DNA from 2 places in the Fictibacillus sp. 26RED30 genome. Region 1 is predicted to be linked to the other one. Evidence: riboswitches for the same ligand, from Rfam matches in the RefSeq annotation. Region 1 holds a riboswitch; the other holds the start of a gene.
The links. A riboswitch is a leader RNA that binds a small molecule or an ion and turns the genes downstream of it on or off. The one in region 1 is predicted to bind cyclic di-GMP.
Positions count from the first base shown of each region.

Region 2: it holds a riboswitch for cyclic di-GMP, as region 1 does, so the genes downstream of both, IHV11_RS10800 (GGDEF domain-containing protein) here and IHV11_RS14055 (hypothetical protein) in region 1, are expected to answer to the same signal.

Region 1 is NZ_JACZDV010000002.1:264,253-273,727, forward strand. Features, by position in the region: gene IHV11_RS14010 (sulfite oxidase-like oxidoreductase) at 1-509, shown strand, start outside; gene IHV11_RS14015 (hypothetical protein) at 540-830, opposite strand; gene IHV11_RS14020 (hypothetical protein) at 1,008-1,199, shown strand; gene IHV11_RS14025 (vWA domain-containing protein) at 1,253-3,184, opposite strand; gene IHV11_RS14030 (ATP-binding protein) at 3,250-4,134, opposite strand; gene IHV11_RS14035 (HAAS domain-containing protein) at 4,310-5,080, opposite strand; gene IHV11_RS14040 (PadR family transcriptional regulator) at 5,077-5,409, opposite strand; gene IHV11_RS14045 (hypothetical protein) at 5,546-5,722, opposite strand; gene IHV11_RS14050 (YdcF family protein) at 5,738-6,472, opposite strand; gene IHV11_RS14055 (hypothetical protein) at 6,565-7,056, opposite strand; cyclic di-GMP riboswitch class II at 7,091-7,173, opposite strand; gene panF (sodium/pantothenate symporter) at 7,341-8,780, opposite strand; gene IHV11_RS14065 (YhdT family protein) at 8,777-9,070, opposite strand; gene IHV11_RS14070 (spore coat protein) at 9,256-9,475, opposite strand, start outside.
Region 2 is NZ_JACZDV010000001.1:2,119,160-2,128,634, reverse strand. Features, by position in the region: gene IHV11_RS10835 (GNAT family N-acetyltransferase) at 1-214, shown strand, start outside; gene IHV11_RS10830 (MDR family MFS transporter) at 793-2,409, opposite strand; gene IHV11_RS10825 (MarR family winged helix-turn-helix transcriptional regulator) at 2,480-2,917, opposite strand; gene IHV11_RS10820 (peptidoglycan recognition protein family protein) at 3,192-3,848, shown strand; gene IHV11_RS21425 (STAS domain-containing protein) at 4,019-4,852, shown strand; gene IHV11_RS10810 (hypothetical protein) at 5,173-5,532, shown strand; gene IHV11_RS10805 (serine/threonine protein kinase) at 5,640-6,293, shown strand; cyclic di-GMP riboswitch class I at 6,372-6,460, shown strand; gene IHV11_RS10800 (GGDEF domain-containing protein) at 6,647-7,597, shown strand; gene IHV11_RS10795 (GGDEF domain-containing protein) at 7,666-8,739, shown strand; gene addB (helicase-exonuclease AddAB subunit AddB) at 8,951-9,475, shown strand, end outside.

The DNA.
Region 1 (9,475 bases):
CTGTAGAAGGACTCGTAGGAAAACGTGTCGAATTTAGTTTTGAAGACATCATGAAGATGCCTCAAACGACAGTAGTAAGAGATATTCACTGTGTGACGAGATGGTCACGGTTCGACAATGCGTTTGAAGGTGTTAAATTTACTGACTTTTTAAAGCACTTAAATGTGGATTCAAAAGCAAAGTTTGTGATGGTCCACGCTGATTACGATTATACGACGAATGTTCCTATCCAAGATCTGTTACGCGATGATGTGATTCTTGCGCACTCTTTTGACGGCAAGCCGTTAACGGAAAAGCATGGGTTTCCGCTTCGTCTCATCGTTCCGCATCTTTATTTTTGGAAAAGTGCAAAGTGGATTCGTAAGTTCGAGTTCTTAGATGAGGATCAGCCAGGCTTTTGGGAGCAGAACGGCTTTCATATGTACGGCGACCCGTTCAAAGAAGAACGATTTTCGAGCGATGAATTTGAGATGCCTGAAGATGAGTGGAAAAAGAAAGAGTATGATTGATCCCAAATGAAAAATTAGGGGGAAGAACGTTTATTTTCTTCCCCTCAGCATTTTAATCTCATTTTTTAGCGCTGTAATCTGATCTTGGATGTCTTTCATCTGAGCTTCTTGTTCTTGCTGGTCTTTAAGATCGTTCGCTTGATCGATATACACTTGTCTGAGAGCGATCGCTGCACTGAACGTAGCTAGAAAATCCCCCGCGGTCACAAGCGTTGAGGCGAGTAAGGCGAGTTCTGCAGCAAACGTGGTACCATCTTTATTATTTGATAAGTATTCTTCTTCTGCTTCTGCTAAAATGACGTCTACTACACGTTGATTCACATCATTCACTCCTAACACCTGAATTAGTAATACTATATGCGTTTGCCCTATTTGCGGTGCCCGATGTTACCCTTCATATCCCGATTTTCGAACACATAAAAATTCGGCTTTTTTCGTGAATTGTTCTTAATGTATAGGCATTTTGTCCGATATTATCCTTACTAGGGAGGTTTGGCGATGGAACAATGGCTGTCTTTTCGTATTCCGTTCGATATCATTTCCATTTACATCTTACTTGCCGCAATCATTGTGGTCGGCATATTTTCAAGCGTACTTCGAACAGCCTTACCAGAATGGTCTGTTAGGATCTTTAGCTACACGGGGTTTGTTGGAGTAATCTTTGCATGGCTGAAGCTACTGGAATATTGATACATACATAAAAAAAACGCCTCGGGGTTAACTACCCCAGGCGTTTTGGCGTTTTATAAAGATTTGAAAAGGAGCTTACGAAGTACAGGCATCAAATAGTCGACAAGCTCCGAAGCACTTGGCACAACTACATTTTGCGGACCATAGATGTTCTGCATTAACTTCTCTTCTTCCTCTGTAATCTCTCCGTTTGCGATAAACATACCAATCGTTTCGATCCCATGCTTTCGTGTACGAGTGACTGCTTCATGTGTATCGAGTACGCCATGCGATTCATAATCGAAAGCCGCTGGTTCACCGTCTGAGAAAACGAGCAGAATCTTTTGCTGCTCTGGACGCTTTGCGAGCTCCTCACCCATACGTCGGATGGAGTAGCCGTCACGGTTATCTTCTTGTGGTTCGAGCTGTATGATCGGCGCTCCCGATTGATGCAGAGAGTTACGATAGGAGATCACATCATGAAAATAATTCGGCTGATCGTTAGTAGAAGCATCTGCTGCATCTTCCCAAAAGCCAACTACAGAATGCGGAATCCGAAGAGCTTTTAACGTTTCATGAAAAAGCACGATCCCTTTTTGCGTTTCTTCCATCTTGTTGAACATGGACGCTGAACAGTCGACGAGGAGCGTGAACGTCGTATCGAGTTCTTGTGGAGATTCCTGCTTTTTCCGGAAAAGCCTTGGATTCTTATCAGTTACGAGCCTCGTAAGCTTCTTTCCAAGTCTTCCAAAGTGCAAATCTTCTCTCGGTGCTGTTCGTTTGTGCTCCATCGTTTTTAAAAAGTTCTGTTTCAGCTGCGAAACGAATGGCGCGATCTCTTGGTTATATTCGTCGTATTGAGCAATTTCGTCGAGAGTTGCCGGTTTCGCTGGCAAGAAATGCTCGGTTACGTTCTTGTTCACTTCTCCGTACGGGAAGTGGTTTGCAGAGTCAGAACCATTTTGGTTGTTGTCGGTTTCGGCTTCATGCTCGTTTTGGGTGTCGAAGTCGTTGTTGTCTGTACTTTTAGCGCTCGTTTGAACCGATCCGAACACCGCGTCACCACTTTCCGCTTCCCTCGCACCTTCTCCTAACAGGTCTGTGTTTGTCCCTTGATCAAGATCCATCTGTAAAAATGAATCCTGCGGATCAGATGTTTCATCATGCCAAGAAGAATGAGACTCTTTTTCTTTATCGTCTTTATCTTTGTCTGAATCTTCATCCTTGGTGATCGTTTTCTTCGTTTTCGTTTCGTTGTTGCGTGTAAGGTCGTCAAAGTTTTGATCGGTCTCACCAGTTGTTTTGCTTTGCTGCGACTGATCGCTGAAACTGCGATATGCGGTTTTCATATCGTTTAAGTTTGTATGTTTTTGTGTGATAGCAGCCATTTCGCTGATGATAGCCGCTATATCTTCAGTCGATTTTGCCGTTGTAAGTTTTGTTAAATGAGATCGCAGTTCTTGATAGAGTTTCTGCGTTTCTTCTGGCACGGCTACAAATCGTTTGTTCGCTAAAAGAATGATATGGCAAAAAAACGCATCAAGTGTACGTTTTTGCTGAATATGCTTTCGGTACTCACGGTTGTAATGAACCTGAAACGTTTCTTTTCGCAGCTTAAAAGCATGCTTCATCCCCGGCCGGTCGCTAACACAGATCTGTTCTAATCGATAATCTTCTGCAAAAAGAAGGACTTGCTTGAGAAATTCACGGTGCGGATGAGATTTCAACTGCTTCAAGGTATCCCAGATCACATGGTCGTCCGTGTGAAACTGAGTACCATAGCTGCGCAAATAAACATCCGATTTCCAGCCTTCCAGCTGAATTTCGCGCGGGTACGGGTTCCAGAACTGGCTGACGTGTGTGACGCCGCTGTTTCGTTCAAGGTACGAGTGATACGAGAACGAAACGTCCATTTTATCCACTTTTGAGAGTGAGCGGGAAAGATCGATCAGTTGCATGTGAACAAAAGAATCGATCTTTGTATCCGCAAATACTAGGAATTTCATCTAGGGAAAACCTCCAAAATCGTCGTGGGAAATAAATTGTATGGGGTCTGACCCCATTTCCCAGCTTACGCGAACAGGGTTGCGGCTACGTTAGCGACGAGGGCGCGTTCGCGCGCATCTTCAAGCTTGTCTGCGATCGCGCGCTGAATGGCACGCTTCGCCGGCAAATAAACAGAGAGATCGGCTGCATCTAGCAACGCACGGATAGATGCTGCATCTTCAGACAGATGACCTGCTTTTGCTTGCCCGATCAAATCTGACGACAACTGAACAAACTTGGATAGTACCTCTTCGTCTTTTTGCTGAGATTGGTTTTTTAGCATTTCTTTTAACGTATCACATTGAATGTAAGGCACTTCAATCACGACAAAACGATTTTTCAGCGCTTCGTTCAACGGAACTGTTCCGATGTACCCTTCGTTGATCGCGGCAATGACATTGAAACCACGCTGCGCTTTTACCACTTCACCTGTGAAAGGATTGGCAATCGTACGGCGGTAATCGAGCATTCCGTTTAGAATCGGCAGCGTTTCTGGTTTTGCGATGTTGATCTCATCAATATAGAGAAAATGTCCGTTCGCTGCCGCTCTCGTGACTGGTCCTGGAATGAACTCTATCTCTTGTTTGCCCTCGCTGTAGCTTAACGTCTTATGACCAAGCAGCGCTTCAGCATCAAGATCGACAGAAGCGTTGACTTGGTGCAGAGGTTGTCCGAACACATTTGAAAGAAGCTCTGCAAGCTTTGTTTTCCCTGAACCCGTCGGTCCTTTCAACAATACATTTTTTCCGAGAGCAAGCGCGATCACTGCATCCTCAATCAATGCTGCATCAGGCGCTGTATATCCCTGCTCCCCAATTAATTCTTTATATTCATTTGGTAGATTTTCTAGTCGTTTTGCTGCATCTTGCTGCAGTTTTTCTTTTATTTCAATCGGAAGTTGGAGATTCATATCAAATTTCCTTTCTGTATCAGTGATCTTACCATTATTCTAGATCACTTCATCTATCAACAGTATTTCCACTTATTTGCTGTGTAAAGCCTTACACAATGTAACATTGTAAGCTTTTTCAGTGCAAGTACGTTGTTTGTTAAACACTTTCTACTCAGAAGAAAGAACCGACCATTTAGATTCGGTTCTCTTTTTTCGCTTTTTTAAACGTATACACGTTATAGATAATAAGTGTTACAAACAGCACACTTATTGTTAAGATGGCTTTCGTTTCTTTTTCGAATGAGGTCAGGCTGATTATAAATTCAGGTAGAAAAAGCATGGTTGGAATGACGATTGTGAACCAGGTTTTGCTCCATAATGAGATTCCAATAAAGATGGCGATAGCAAGGAGTGCCGCGATAATGTTTCCTGTTGTTCCAAGCTTTATGACGACCGGAGTCTTATATGCATCGTTTGCAAACATAAGACCTAAAAAGAACAAAATTGGTAAGATTCCTAAGGTCAATGTGGTGATGATCGTCTTTGTTTTAGAAAGCTTAGTGCTCGCTAAGAACTTAAACATTCTTAAATAGAAAAGCACGAGGATGACACTAACGGCCGGATAACCGATCACTTGAAGCAACGTGTACTTCACGCCTCCTCTTATCGAATCACCAAGCAAAACATAGGCGAAAACACCGAGAACGATGATCGGCAAGTAAGAGAGCCATTTGAAATCAAATGACATTTCGTTTGAAAGCTGCTCCATATAAGCTTTTGGCGAATGGCCGATGATGTGAGATACTGATTTTCCGCGCTTTTCCGCTTCAATCAGGTGGTCTTCCAACTCTTCTACGATCTCTTTCACCTCTTCATCTTTTTTTCCACTCGAAAACAAGTAAAGGCTTAGGTTATCTAAAAAATCCTGACTTTCAGCTGTTAACGTATGTTTGGGCGCATTCATTTTCCGCTTCCTCTCTTTTGTAAAATTTGATCGACCGAACGGCTTAATTGATTCCATCTTTCAATAAATGCTTGAAGTTCTTCCTCGCCCTTTGAGGTAAGTGAATAATACTTCCGCCTTGGCCCCGCCGTTGATTTTTTTAGCGTCGTCGTAACAAGTTCTTCTTTTTGCATTCGTATTAATAGCGGATAGATCGTTCCCTCACTCGTCTGTTGAAATCCGTATGACTCAAGCTTTTCAGCTAACTCATAGCCATAAACTTCTCCTTCGTTGATGATGGCTAATAGGCAGCCGTCGAGAATTCCTTTTAACATTTGAGTGTTCGACATGTGCTACACCTCATTTCACTATCTTGTATTACAAGGGTTATAGATAAAAAAGAATGTCTTGCATAACAAGATATACCAATAGTATATGCGGCACTAACTTGTAATGCAAGGTATTTGTGTTAATTTGTTCCAAAAATTATTTTTCCTTATTCATGAGCTCCACTACATGAGGTTTGGGCTCCCAACAATTGAACTGATAGTCTGGTTTCGTTTCATACCCTAAACGTACGCAGTGATAGCGCATCGCTTGATTCGTTTTTTCAGGTTTAAAATTTATACAAGTCGCGCAGCAATGGTATTTATTTTTGTTCATGGAAGCCGTCCTCCTCTATCTGTCAGTAAAATAACTTTTTATGATCGCCATATACTCTCTAACGTGAGCTTGTGGGACAGAAGAAATTCTCAACGGTGAGCCTAGTCCCTCTGCCTCAATGCCAACACGCTTTGCGATCATCTTTGTTCGGAAAAGATGGAAGTCACTTGTTACGATAAGCAGTTGGTCGTTCGGTTGTATCATTTCCTTTGTATATAATAAGTTTTCGTATGTACTCGTAGCTTTTTCTTCAATCTGTATCCGGTTTGGTTCAATTCCATTTTCAACGAGATAATTTTTCATGATAGATCCTTCGCTCTTCGTTTTACCGAAGCCAAGACCACCGCTTACGATGATGGTAACATTTGGATGTTCCTTTGCGTACGCGAGCGCTTGATCTAGCCGACCTTTCAGTACAGCACCCGGACGATTATTCTTTGTCCCGCCACCAAGTACGAGGATCGAATCTATCTTGGAGGAAACCTTCTCAGGATCAGTGTTGGCAGATGTAAGAATAAAAGTTTCTAGCGTTGCTGCAAAAAGAATGGTTGCAATCAGGACGGTCATCGTCGTTTTTTTGTACGTTTTAAATAGTTTCATAGCTGTGTTGTAACGGAAGAAAAGGATGAAGAAAAAAGCACCTAACAAGAAGAAAACCGCAAGACCCATATCCATGTTGGTCGTTTGAAGCAGCATGGCCGTTGCGTATACTGCAAAGAGGATCCCAAGCGTTAGAAATAGTTTTTTCATAGTGTTGTCTCCGTTCATAGATTTTCTATATTCTAGGATATCAGAAAAAGGAAAAGAGCGGAGAATGAAGTTTCCGCTCTTTTAATAAGTTATTATTTTTTATTTATATCAGACTCTTGAATTTCTTTTTGAATGGCTGAAGAAATGTCCGCTTTCTTTTGCTCGGAAGAACGTGTCGCATCCGTGCTCATGTTCTCTGTTTTTTTATTTACTGCTTCGTTCTTTCTTTTCGTAATTTCTGCGAGTTCTTGTTTGTAATGCGTTTCAAGTTCTTTTTTCTTGTCTTGAATGATCTTTTCTTTGTTATTATCTAGATCTTTCTTTGCGTCAGCAATGATTCCCTTTACTGCTACATTCACATTTTTAAGCAAGTCATTCTTCTCTTTGTTCAACTCAGACTCGATCTCAGATTGGTACGTATACTCCATAATCTTATTATATAAGTCGTTAGCAAGATTAGGATTTGCGGCGTACGCAGATGTAGTACCTACACCAAGTGCGATCGTAGTCGCTAAAACAATCTTCGGCCATTTCTTAGCTGTCTTTTTCTTCGTGCTGAATTTTTCTTTACGTGAAATTTCCATAATAAATACCCCTTCCTTTATCTAGAGAACAAATAAAGAAAGCGGTCGGTTGCGCTACTAGCTTCAGTTATTCCAAGCGCCCACATACAGAATAACCTTCACAGCTCCACACTTATCTAATTATATTCTGATATAAAATTACCACCAGCCACATTCTCTGTAAATGGGTATTTAGTAAGATATTACTATAAATTGTTTTTTTAGTATTTTATTGTAGAAAAGAAGATGGTGCTGAGGGGGAGAAATGAAAGAAGCCAATGTCCACCGAGTGTGGACATTGGCTTCTAGAATGTATTTGTCTGGGGTCTGACCCCCTTTGTGAAACTCCCCACAATGTAGGCAACCAAGGAAAGTACGATCGGCAGCACTACTGTGTGCATGCCCCAAAGATTTGGATAGTTAAGATGTAAGAACATATAGGATCCTACCCCTACGATCAGAGAGGCAATCGCTCCGTTTGCGTTTCCTCTTTTCCAATATAGCCCCAATACGATTGGCCATATGAAGGCAGCTTCTAGTCCTCCGAAGGCAAACAGATTCAACCAGATCAACAAGTCAGGCGGGTTAATCGCCATTGCGAATACGCTCAGTCCAACAACCGCTGTTATCCCAAAGCTCAATTTTTTTACAAATTGCTCTTCAGCATCTGGTTTAATGTAATTGATGTATACATCCTTAATAATTGCAGAACTTACGAGTAAGAGTACTGAGTCCACCGTCGACATGACCGCAGCTAAAGGCGCTGCCAACACGATACCGGCTAACCACCCTGGCAATACTTCGAGTGCTAGAAGCGGCATCACTTTATCCGGCACTTCAATTCCCGGTAGCACGACTCTTCCGAATACACCAGCTAGATGCATACCTAGCATGATGAACCCCACAACGAACGTTCCGATGATCATCGCCCGATGCATCGCTTTTGCATTTCTATAGCTCATCGCTCTCACCGATATTTGCGGTAAGCCTACGACCCCAACACCAACCAAGATCCAAAACGATGATACGTAGAGAGGAGTAAGCGATTGATCAGAACCATATGGTGTAATCAAGTTTGGGTTCTCCGCTCGTAACTCGCTCATGATGTTCTCGATACCTCCACCTGCGATAATCGTACCGGCCAATATGATGATGGTTCCGATTACCATGACGACACCTTGTATTGCATCTGTTATTACAACCGCACGAAAGCCGCCGGCAATCACATACACGAGGACAGAGCCAGAGAAGATGAAAAGTGCTGTCGTATAGGAAACTCCGGTAAACGATTCGATCAACCTTCCCCCGCCCACCCATTGAGCGGCCATTGCAGAAAATAGGAAGACCACAATGCTTATTGCAGATAAAATAACGACCCACTTGCTTTCATATCGCGCTTTTAGAAAATCTATCAGTGTGACTGCGTTAATCTTTCGTGCAACGATAGCAAACTTTTTACCAAGCACAGCAAGGGTGAAGTATCCTGTCACAAGCTGCGCCATGGCAAGCAGCACCCAGCCAAGTCCTAATTGATAGGCTGCACCAGGTCCACCGATAAAACTCGAAGCACTTCCGTATGTCGCTACCATCGTCATCGCAAGAACAAACCCACCAAGTTCTCTACCTGCTAAAAAGTAATCTTGTAAAAATGACGATCCGCTTCTAATGTGCCGAGATGTATAAATCCCTACAAAGAACACTGAGATCAAAAAGATTACTAAAGGAAGAATCACATCCCAATTCATCCGACATCTCCCTCCTCATTCTCGTTCGTTTCATCAAGTTCAAACGGAACCTCTTTAAAGAAGAACTTCACCATAATCCAAACTAAAATCGTAAAAACAACAAATCCTACGATACAGCTATAAAAAAACCAAGATGGAAAGCCAAGTATGTATGTATATTCTTTTATAGGACGTCCGCCAAGGCCATAAGCGAACGCATACCACCAGATAAAGTTCAAAATGGCAAGCACTGTACCCATGATAGCTTCTCTATTCGATACTCGGTACCGCCAGTCTGTTCCCTTTTTCATATCCTTAACCCCCTGGAGTTTCAGTACAAAATATAAGTCCACTCATAACTATGGCAAATTCATTTCTCGTTGTCGAGTCCTTTCAGCTTTTATGAACTTTTCTATTTCTTTTCATAATATCCCTGTTTAAGTATGTTTAAAAATAAAAACGAGCACCTTTATTGGGTACTCGTCTAGGGGTCTTTTTATTGAAGAGGTGGCTGTGTTTGAGTAGACGGAGCGTATGCACCAAGCATACTCGTCATATCTTGTTGGTTCAGTTGAGGAATTTGGTAGTAATGATTTTTATTCTGCCAGATAGACAATTCGTATGCCATCTCGATCCAGTTCGGAATTCCATCTGCTAATACGCGTCTAAGCACTGGGTTTGTAACTTCAAGTGTAGCCATGCCTCTTAGGGAAGCA
Region 2 (9,475 bases), on a different contig from region 1:
CCCTGAAAAAAGAAACAAAGGGTATGCCTCACTTTGTATGGAAGCGCTATGCTACGATATTCTAGCTGAAGGGAAAACGCTTTGTCTTTTCTATGATAATCCTAAAGCAGGGTCGATATATAAGCGTTTAGGCTTTAAAGATATTGGATTTTGGAGTATGAACTATTCAGTCCAAACAACAGAAACCCAAAAAAACCAAGAAGTAGTGAAATAACTTTCAAATCTTTTTCTCCTCTGACAATTGAATGAAGTGAAGATGCGTAACTCTCGGCTAGGACGTTGAGGGCAGCCCGAAGAATGATGTGCCCAATAGCGAAAAAAAGACGGCAGAATCAACTCTAGCGATTCTGCCGTCTTTCTCTTTGGCACTTTTCTAAAAGATTGTTGCTTTAAACTCTTTGTCACCTTTGATAATTGATTGAAGTGGAAGGTGTGTGCCTACCACCTGAGATACTCCATGCAAGGCATGCGACGAGGAAGCTTACTACCAAGCATCACTTGTAGACGCAGGAGCAAGAAACTTCTTAAGGCGGGCAGTTTGAAAAGTGGAAGTGGCTCGTTCAGCCCCGAAAAGCAAAAGTTGAATGGGCCATGAAGGCGCACTTTGCCTTCTTGACCGTTAAACTTTTGACCTCGAGGGGCTAGCCACTGCAACTAGACAGCTGAGCCACTTAAGAGTGAAACGTACGAATGTGGCTCAGCGCCTGCCCCGTGGAAAGCGAGCAGCCTGGAACGGAAATCAACACTTCCAAAAGCAACAAAGTTTACGAAAACAGCCTTTTCTTTTGTTAACTAACCAAGCTTCCTTTCTTCGGCTTGTTCACTTGAGGCATTCTTTTCTTCATTTGAAGTTCTTAGTGGTATTTCTCTTAAGAAGAAGAAGGTTAATATGAATGCAGTGCCAATAACGATTGCGCCGGTTAAGAAAACGCCGTTTAAAGCATGACTCAATGACTCACGCAATATCCCAAGTACTTGTTTAATAACGTTTAACGATTCCGGTGGTAAAGCACTAAATTTTTCTAAAACAGCTTCTTGGTTCAGCAGCACTTGAGGATTTGCAAGCTCTTTAATCTGCTCGCTCATCTCAGGTGTAACACTGGGAGAAGAGGCGACTAACTTTTGGGACTCTTTGTTAAAGTGATCGGCTAGAGAGTTATTCATAACACTTCCCATGATTGAAACACCAATCGTACCACCAAGCTGTCTGAACAGCTGAACAGAAGAGGTCGCAACACCTAAATATTTATGTTCAATTGCGTTCTGCACAGTTAAGGTGAAGATGGGAAACGCGATTCCAAGTCCTGAACCTACGAGGATCATATTCATGATTGCTGTCGAATTAGTCGTTTGCGTATCCATAAAATGCATGCTTGTCATACCACTGACCATGATGAACAATCCAAGCATAGCCAATTTCTTGTACTTGCCTGTCTTAGTTATAATCTGCCCACTTATCGTGCTTCCTGCAACCATGGCAAGTGTTAATGGCATCATTACAAATCCTGATTTAGTAGCAGATGTTCCCATCACTCCTTGTATAAAGAAAGGCATATACATGATGGATCCAAACATGCCTGCTCCTAAAAAGAATCCGATTATATTAGAAACGGTGAACACTTTATTTTTGAACATATCAAGTGGTAGTACAGGACTTGATACACGCTTTTCTGTTAGCACAAACAAAAAGAAAGCTACGATCGTTACAGTGAAAAGTCCGATGATCTCTGGAGATACCCAATCGTATTCATTTCCTGCCCAGGTGAATGAAAGGAGAAGAGGAACCATTGTTAACGTTAGTAGCAGAGAACCTGTGTAATCAATAGATTCTTTCTCTTTTCTTTGTACAGAAGGAAATAAAAAGTAGATAGCAGCAAAAGCGACGAGGCCAAAGGGAAGAAAGATCCAGAATACCCAGTGCCAATGAAAGTGGTCGACGATGTATCCGCCTAATGTAGGACCAAATACGCTAGCTAAACCGAAAACACTGCTCATAATTCCTTGCCATCTGCCGCGTTCGCGAGGTGGAAATAGATCGCCAACTGCTGTGAAAGCAGTTGACATGATCATACCGCCTCCAAAGCCTTGAATACCTCTGTATAAGATGAGCTCAAGGATGCTTCCGGATATGCCGCATAAAAGCGAACCTGCCGTAAACACTCCAATCCCTAAAAGGATAAATGGCTTTCTTCCGTAAATGTCTGATAGTTTTCCAACTAAAATAGCAGTGATACTTGAAGTGAGCATGAAAATCGTGAAAACCCAGCTGTAGTATTCTATTCCTCCAAGATCAGCAATGATTTTTGGTAAGGACGTACCAACAATTGTTTGGTTTAACGCAGCAAAAAGCATAGCAGACATGATGGAAAGCATGATAATAACTTTCCGCCGCATTTCAAGATGTTCCATGCATCATCCTCCTATTCATGTTGTAAATAATTCACAATGTGAATTATTCGTTAAAAAGAAAACTGCTCTATTAATCAAGCAGTTTTGTTGAAGATTCTATCATTCGTTTTATGTCTCCATCTGTTAAAGCAGCAAACTTTTTTTCTAGGTAGTTATTTTTAATGTTATCCATTTTTCGTGCAATTTCTCTACCATCTTCAGTAATTTCCAAATAGACGATCCGACGGTCTGAATCTGATCGTACACGCTGAATATAATTCTTTCCAACAAGCCGATCCGTAACCGCGGTAATATGGCTTGATGAAACTTTTAATTCGTTTGCGATTTCGGAAGCCATCAGAGGACTTTGAATAAATAAAGTCTGAAGAACTGCAAACTCATTGCTTGGGATATAATCTGAGTACACTTCGTTCAAACCTTTTCTTAACGTGCGAAAAAGTCTGCGTAAACTCATTTCCAATTCGCGCTCTAAATCATTTCTTAATGGGGTTTGTTCTCTATTTTTCATTTTAACACCCTTGCTTTTTGTTTCTTCTTCTACTAGTATATGATAATTTATATTTAATAAGAAAGAAAGCAAAAGGTTTGGGGAGACACGGATTATGAAAAATTCAACATTATTTTTTGTGCTTTTAGGCTTTGGATTTTTGATCGGAGCAGCTTACTGGGTTTGGGCAATCACAACACAATCACAACCAGGTGGAATGTAAAAAAATGAGCCGTAATGGCTCTTTTTTTGTATAAACAAACACTTCTAATTTAAATAAATGGGAGGTGTTGGTATGAAAGTAAAGTATCAGATTACAACTAAACTTATTAAGAAAGATTGGAAGCAGCGTCCAGGAGGTAATCGTATACCACGCTATGCGGTTGCGCACGATACTGGTAACCCTAACTCTTCGGCTCAACAGAACCATAAATATTTCAATAGCAGACAACTAGAGGCTTCTGCACACGTATTCATAGATGATAAACAGATATTGATGATCATTCCATTGCAAGAAAAAGCTTGGCACGTTCGCTCTGACGTATCGGATGCTAATGAATGGGCGATTGGTGTAGAGTTATGCTATGGACCTTCCATAGATTTTAACAAAGCTTACAGCCGTTATGTATGGTTTTTTGCGTATTTATGTGAGATGTACCAATGGGACCCTGCGCGGGCCATAAAAGGGCACTTTCAGCTAGACCCAAAAAGAAGGACAGATCCTTTAAACTGTTTTCATCAATATGATAAAACATTTCCATTTTTCATTGAGGATGTTAAGTATGAGCTAAAAAAGTTTGTTGTTAACCAGAACGAGTTTAAAGAACTTGTCACTGCAGAAGAAAAGCTCTATAAGGTGCAGATTGGGGCATTCACATCTAGAGAGAATGCCGAAAACCTTTCTCGAAAAGCTAAATCTGCAGGATTTGCTGTTCATATTGATCACTCTTAAAACAATATATGGCAAAACAGCCTTGCGATGTGTTGATTTTTGATTCCAGGTCGCTCGCTTTCCGATCGGCAGGCTATTTTTTTGTGAGAATAGGTTTTAAGTACACAAATTAATGGTAAATAAGTTGGAGGTATGCCATTTTTTGTGTACATAGGGGGAAGCAGTAGAACATGGAGCAACAATTGAGGGTATTAGGTAAAAAAATCATTGAGCATAAATATGATCTATCAAAGAAAATTGATGAGGTGCGCGTATCACTTGGTGAGCATCCTACAGAGCAAACGGAATTTGTGTTAAACCTCCGTGGAGAACTATTTTCATACTTTGGAAAAGCTCTTTACGAAGATAAGAAAACATCACAAGAACATTTTATTAACTGGGGAAGAAAAAATGGCGAGCTTGCTGTTCAGCATGAAGTTCCGCTGGACAAAGCATTAAGCAGTACCAGATACTATAGAATGGTGCTTTGGGATTTCATACGTAACGAAATTAGTAATGAAAAATTCAGCGTTGAAACCATTTTGAAAGCCGCCTCTATCATCGACCCATTTCTAGATGAAACGGTCCATGCTTTTAGTGTCGCATATGTTGAGAATAATAATCGTGTACTTGGATTGGCTAGAGAGGCAATTGAAGAGTTGTCTGTTCCCGTTGTCAGGCTGACAAGAGCGGTTGCGGTTCTCCCGCTTGTAGGAACGATTGATACGCATCGCTCTAAGTTAATTATGGAAACTTCTCTTCAAAAATGCATGGAATTACAGATTGAACATCTATTTATCGATCTATCTGGTGTAGCCGTGATTGATACGATGGTCGCTCATAATTTATTTAAGGTAATAAATTCTCTTAAGCTTTTAGGTGTAAATGTAACCTTAAGCGGGATGCGTCCTGAACTTGCTCAGACTGTCGTTTCGCTAGGAATTAGTTTCGAAGGATTTTCAATTGCTGGAAACTTGTATCAGGAGCTTGAAGCAATGGGGATTCGACCTCAAAAAAATAAATAAACCACAAATACTTGCCTCTTAAGTAAGGCAGGTATTTTTTTCTAGTATAAAAAGAACGTTTGTTCGCATATAATATAAAAAAGGAGGTTGCTTCATGACTAACTTATTAATGAGATGCATTCAAGAACGGGTTGGAATAGAAATGATCTACCTCTCGCAAAAAGGTGATATCTCGCACCGTTTTGTAATTCCATACTCTTTCGACGGTCATACAATAAAGGGATACTGCTCGGCAAAAAAGCAGATTCGAAGTTTTCACATAAGAAACATATTATCCTTACATTCACGTTTTTTGTCTTCTTGAGATTGGGGGGATTGTCGTGCAATATGGAAGCGAAGAAGAGCGTTCGCTTATTGAAAAATTTGTGATGTATCCGATTTTACTTACAGTGTTTAATCGCGATCTGCAGATTATTTGCGGCTCTCCATTTAAATTGAGACAGCCATACGTTGCATTAGTAGAACAAATTATGAATCAAATCAGCAAAGATCTATTTGATGTACGAATTGAATTGAGAAAAAGAAGAATTAAAGTTATGGATGCACGCCGTGAGGAAGATATTACAGAATATGAAATCTTTATTAGGGGTTATCGTGAAATTATGAGGTTTCCAAACATTCATCTAAAAAACAAAGCAGAAACACTTATGCTTTCTTATCTACAAGTGACCGTAAAATAATGGATAAAGCATGCCAGTTTCATTTTCGATAACATCTGTATACAATGAACGTATTGCAGAAACATAAGATGATGATAATAGGATTAGAATTTGAATTGAGGAACCTTATGGAACACTTTATCCAGCTAGCTAGACAATTGAACAGAGAAATAATGATTGAAAGCCGCAGCCCATTTGATCCGGTATGTCCGGTGAATACACCACACCCTTGGCAGATGCTGGGCTGTGGGAACTATGCAGCGGTGTTTTCACATCCTGATCATCCAGCATATGTAGTTAAGATTTACGGCAGGGATGAGCATGGATTGTTAGAGGAAAAAAAGGTTTATGATCGACTAGGAACACACCCTGGATTTTCTGTTTGTTATTATTCCGAACAACGTTTTTTAATCTTAAAACGTATTGAGGGAATGACTCTGTACGACTGTGTGCATAAAGGTGTTAAAATTCCTGAAAATGTGATTTATGACATCGATGAAGCAGTGAGGCATGCAAAAGACAAAGGATTGTTTCCTAACGATGTACATGGAAAAAATGTCATGATATCCAATAATACAGGAATTATTGTAGACGTATCTGATTTTAGCCGATACGAAACTTGCAGGAAATGGAAAGATTTGAGGAAAGCTTATTTTACATTTTACAAGAAAACGCTGTATTACTTTCCAATAAAGATTCCTTATATTGTTTTGAATGGAGTAAGGATTGGGTATAGGTACTATAGAAAGTTAAAAATATCCAAAAAACAAAGCCTAAAATAATAGGATTAAAGAACTATTAAAATCATTGGCACAAATTACCTTAGTAGGATATAATAACTATAAATCAATAGAAACCTTTGTTATTAAGGGCAAACCAGTTGAAAAGCTGGGACGCAAAGCTATGGGCCTAAAGTATGGTGAACATGCAATGGCAGCCGGTTGCCAAAGGGAAACGGACTCGTGTTTAGACACAAGCGTTTCTATGAAGCTTTATTCTCGTATTTTGTAGTTTCTCTGCAGGAATAATGTGTTCCATAGAGGTTAAAAGTATCTAAAACATAAATTGAAGCCATTCCCTTTATTAGGTGATGGCTTTTTGTATGTAATTTTTGAGGGATTTGAGGGGTTGTAGAATGGAAAACTTCCAACTAGACTTACGCGCACTCAAAAGAAACTTGTTACCAGAATTTATGAAGTCTATTCCAGCCATGATACATACACACAAAGAACATCTAAGAAAAAATGAAGACTTTCATACGTTTCTAAACGGTTTTGTTGAGCAATACGAGAAGATACTAGAGAAATTTTTACGCGGGATTGTGCATGCAGTGTTTTTAGAAGAAGAACGATTTAAATCCTTTTTAAAACAAGGAGAGCAGAAAGCGTTTCGATCAGGTATTCATTTTTTAAGGCATCAACGAATTCCTCATCAAGCACTTGCGTGTTTTACAACGAGTATTAGTGAATCCGTTTTATTTGAAGTAAAAAAAGCAACGTCCAACGAGCCGTTAGTGATACAACTATTTATGTTAGATCGCTGGAACCGGATTTCTCACCATGCTGTTACAGGTTTTCTAAGCGGTTTCTCTTCTCAACAGTTTAAAGATCTTAAGGAGATTAGCATTCGTGATCCATTAACAAATCTGTATAATCGTCGTTACTTTTATGATTGTTTAGAAAAGGAGCTAGAAAAGGCAAATAGACTTAAGCTTCCTCTTACACTTGTCATGTTTGATATCAATAACTTTAAATTAATCAATGACGAGCTAGGGCATCACGCGGGTGACGAGATACTTCAGCAGATCGCAGAACTTTCAAAGCGACTAAAATTGTTCTCTGGATTTAGATTCGGTGGAGATGAATTTGTTTTTCTCTTACCAGGAATTAATGAAGATGAAGCATACATCTTAACTGAAAAACTAGAGAGTCAGCTTATCGTTTGGAATGAATCCATCTCATTAGCGTATGGTGCAATAGAATTACTTGCAGATGCATGCGAAAACATAGACTATTACCTGCAGCTTGCTGATGAGCGTATGTACACGAACAAAAGAGCTAGAAGTGAGAATAAATCACTGATTTGATCATGTAAAATAATGGGCCTTTCTGCTATGTTTTTCGCAGATCGTATAACGTAAAGGAAGTTGAATGCATGAAAGATTCATTTACGATTACGGAACACCGTTCTGAAACCATATCATCTTTGTTACGGTGGTTCTTTTTAATTCTTTGTATACCTGTTTTTTATTATCAACCTATATCAAGCGTCTTGAATTATGAAACGGAAACTTTTCCGATCCTTTTTATAATCGGCATTATATATATGACATCCACACAAGTTGTATTACACCGATTGCCAGAGACGTCACTGTACTACCGTGTTTTTACAAGAGGTGGAATTGTTTTTGATTGTCTTGCTTATGCATGGTTGATGCAGCTTACTGGTGGAGCTGATAGTCCGTTTGTTGCTGTTGGTTACCTAATCGTTATCCATGCTGCTCTGTATTGGAGGTTAAAGGGCGCTTTTATAGTAGGAACAGTGAGTTTTACCATTCTCTGTTACTTTTTTATAAGAGATAGTGGGTATTTGAACACGCTCTCTTCCTTTGAATTTTTAATGAAGAGCATCTTCTTATGGTTGATCGCTTTTTACGGCGGTGTGATTGCCTCAAAAGAAAGACAATATTATTTCGAGAAGAATATGTATCAGCTTCAATCTGAACAAGACTATTTAACAGGTTTGCTGAATCATCGGAAATTTCAAGAGGACGTATTGGAAAAAACAAAACAGAATAAACCTTTTACACTTGTATTATGTGATATTGATCGGTTTAAAATGTTTAACGATCAGCATGGCCATTTAATTGGTGATGAGGTGCTCAAGCTTGTAGGTGCAACGTTTAAACGCTTCATTTCTTTAAAAGAAGGAGAAGCTTATCGTTACGGTGGAGAAGAGTTCGCCTGGATTCTCCATACTACATGCAGAACAGAAGTGAAAAATACGATTGAAACGATCAATAAGCATTTAGAAACCTTTCCGTATATATCAGGTGATAATGAGTTACCTGTTACACTTAGTTATGGCATTGCGAGTTATGTAGAAGGTGAGAAGCCTTCGCAAATGATTCAAAGAGCTGATGTGCTGCTATACGAAGCAAAGGCGGCAGGAAGAAATACGTTAAAATTGGATACGGTCACAATGGAGGAAAATCAGCTATCAATATAGCGGTTTTCCTTTTTTATGATTTTCGTTCCTTGGTGCACTCTCGTCTACCCGAAATGATGGTATGTGCCTTTTACCAATATTATTCGTTTGCGTAACTATCCTATAACTACCAGGAGGATGTGCTTCTTTTTAAAGGTCGTAGCCTTTGATGTCATAGTAGATTATGAGATAATGAAGTTAGAATTCAAGTGCGGAACAGGGGATGAACATAATGAGTTTGCAATTTATTTTGGGACGATCCGGCTGCGGAAAGTCCCACTCTGTATTTAAGGAGATCCAAAGAGAACTTACAGAACGTCCTTCAGGAAATCCGATCATCTATCTTGTACCAGATCAGATGACCTTTCAATCGGAGTATAAGCTTGCATCAACGCCAGAATTATCCGGAATGATGCGTGCGCAAGTCTTTAGTTTTTCAAGGCTTGCTTGGCGTATTCTTGGTGAGACCGGTGGTTTGACAAGAATGCACATCACATCTACTGGAATAAGGATGATGCTTCGGAAAATCGTCGAGCATAAAAAAGAAGATCTTAAAATCTTTCGAAAAGCCTCTGAACAAAGTGGTTTTTACGAATTACTTGAGTTGATGACTACAGAACTTAAACGATATTGTGTTAGTGCAGAAGATCTTTCGTGGAATGCTGAAACACTGCTTTCTCTCGGTCAAAAAGAAAATAATAAAAAAGTGCTTCAGGATAAATTATCAGATCTGAGTGTCATTTCGAGCTCCTTGGAT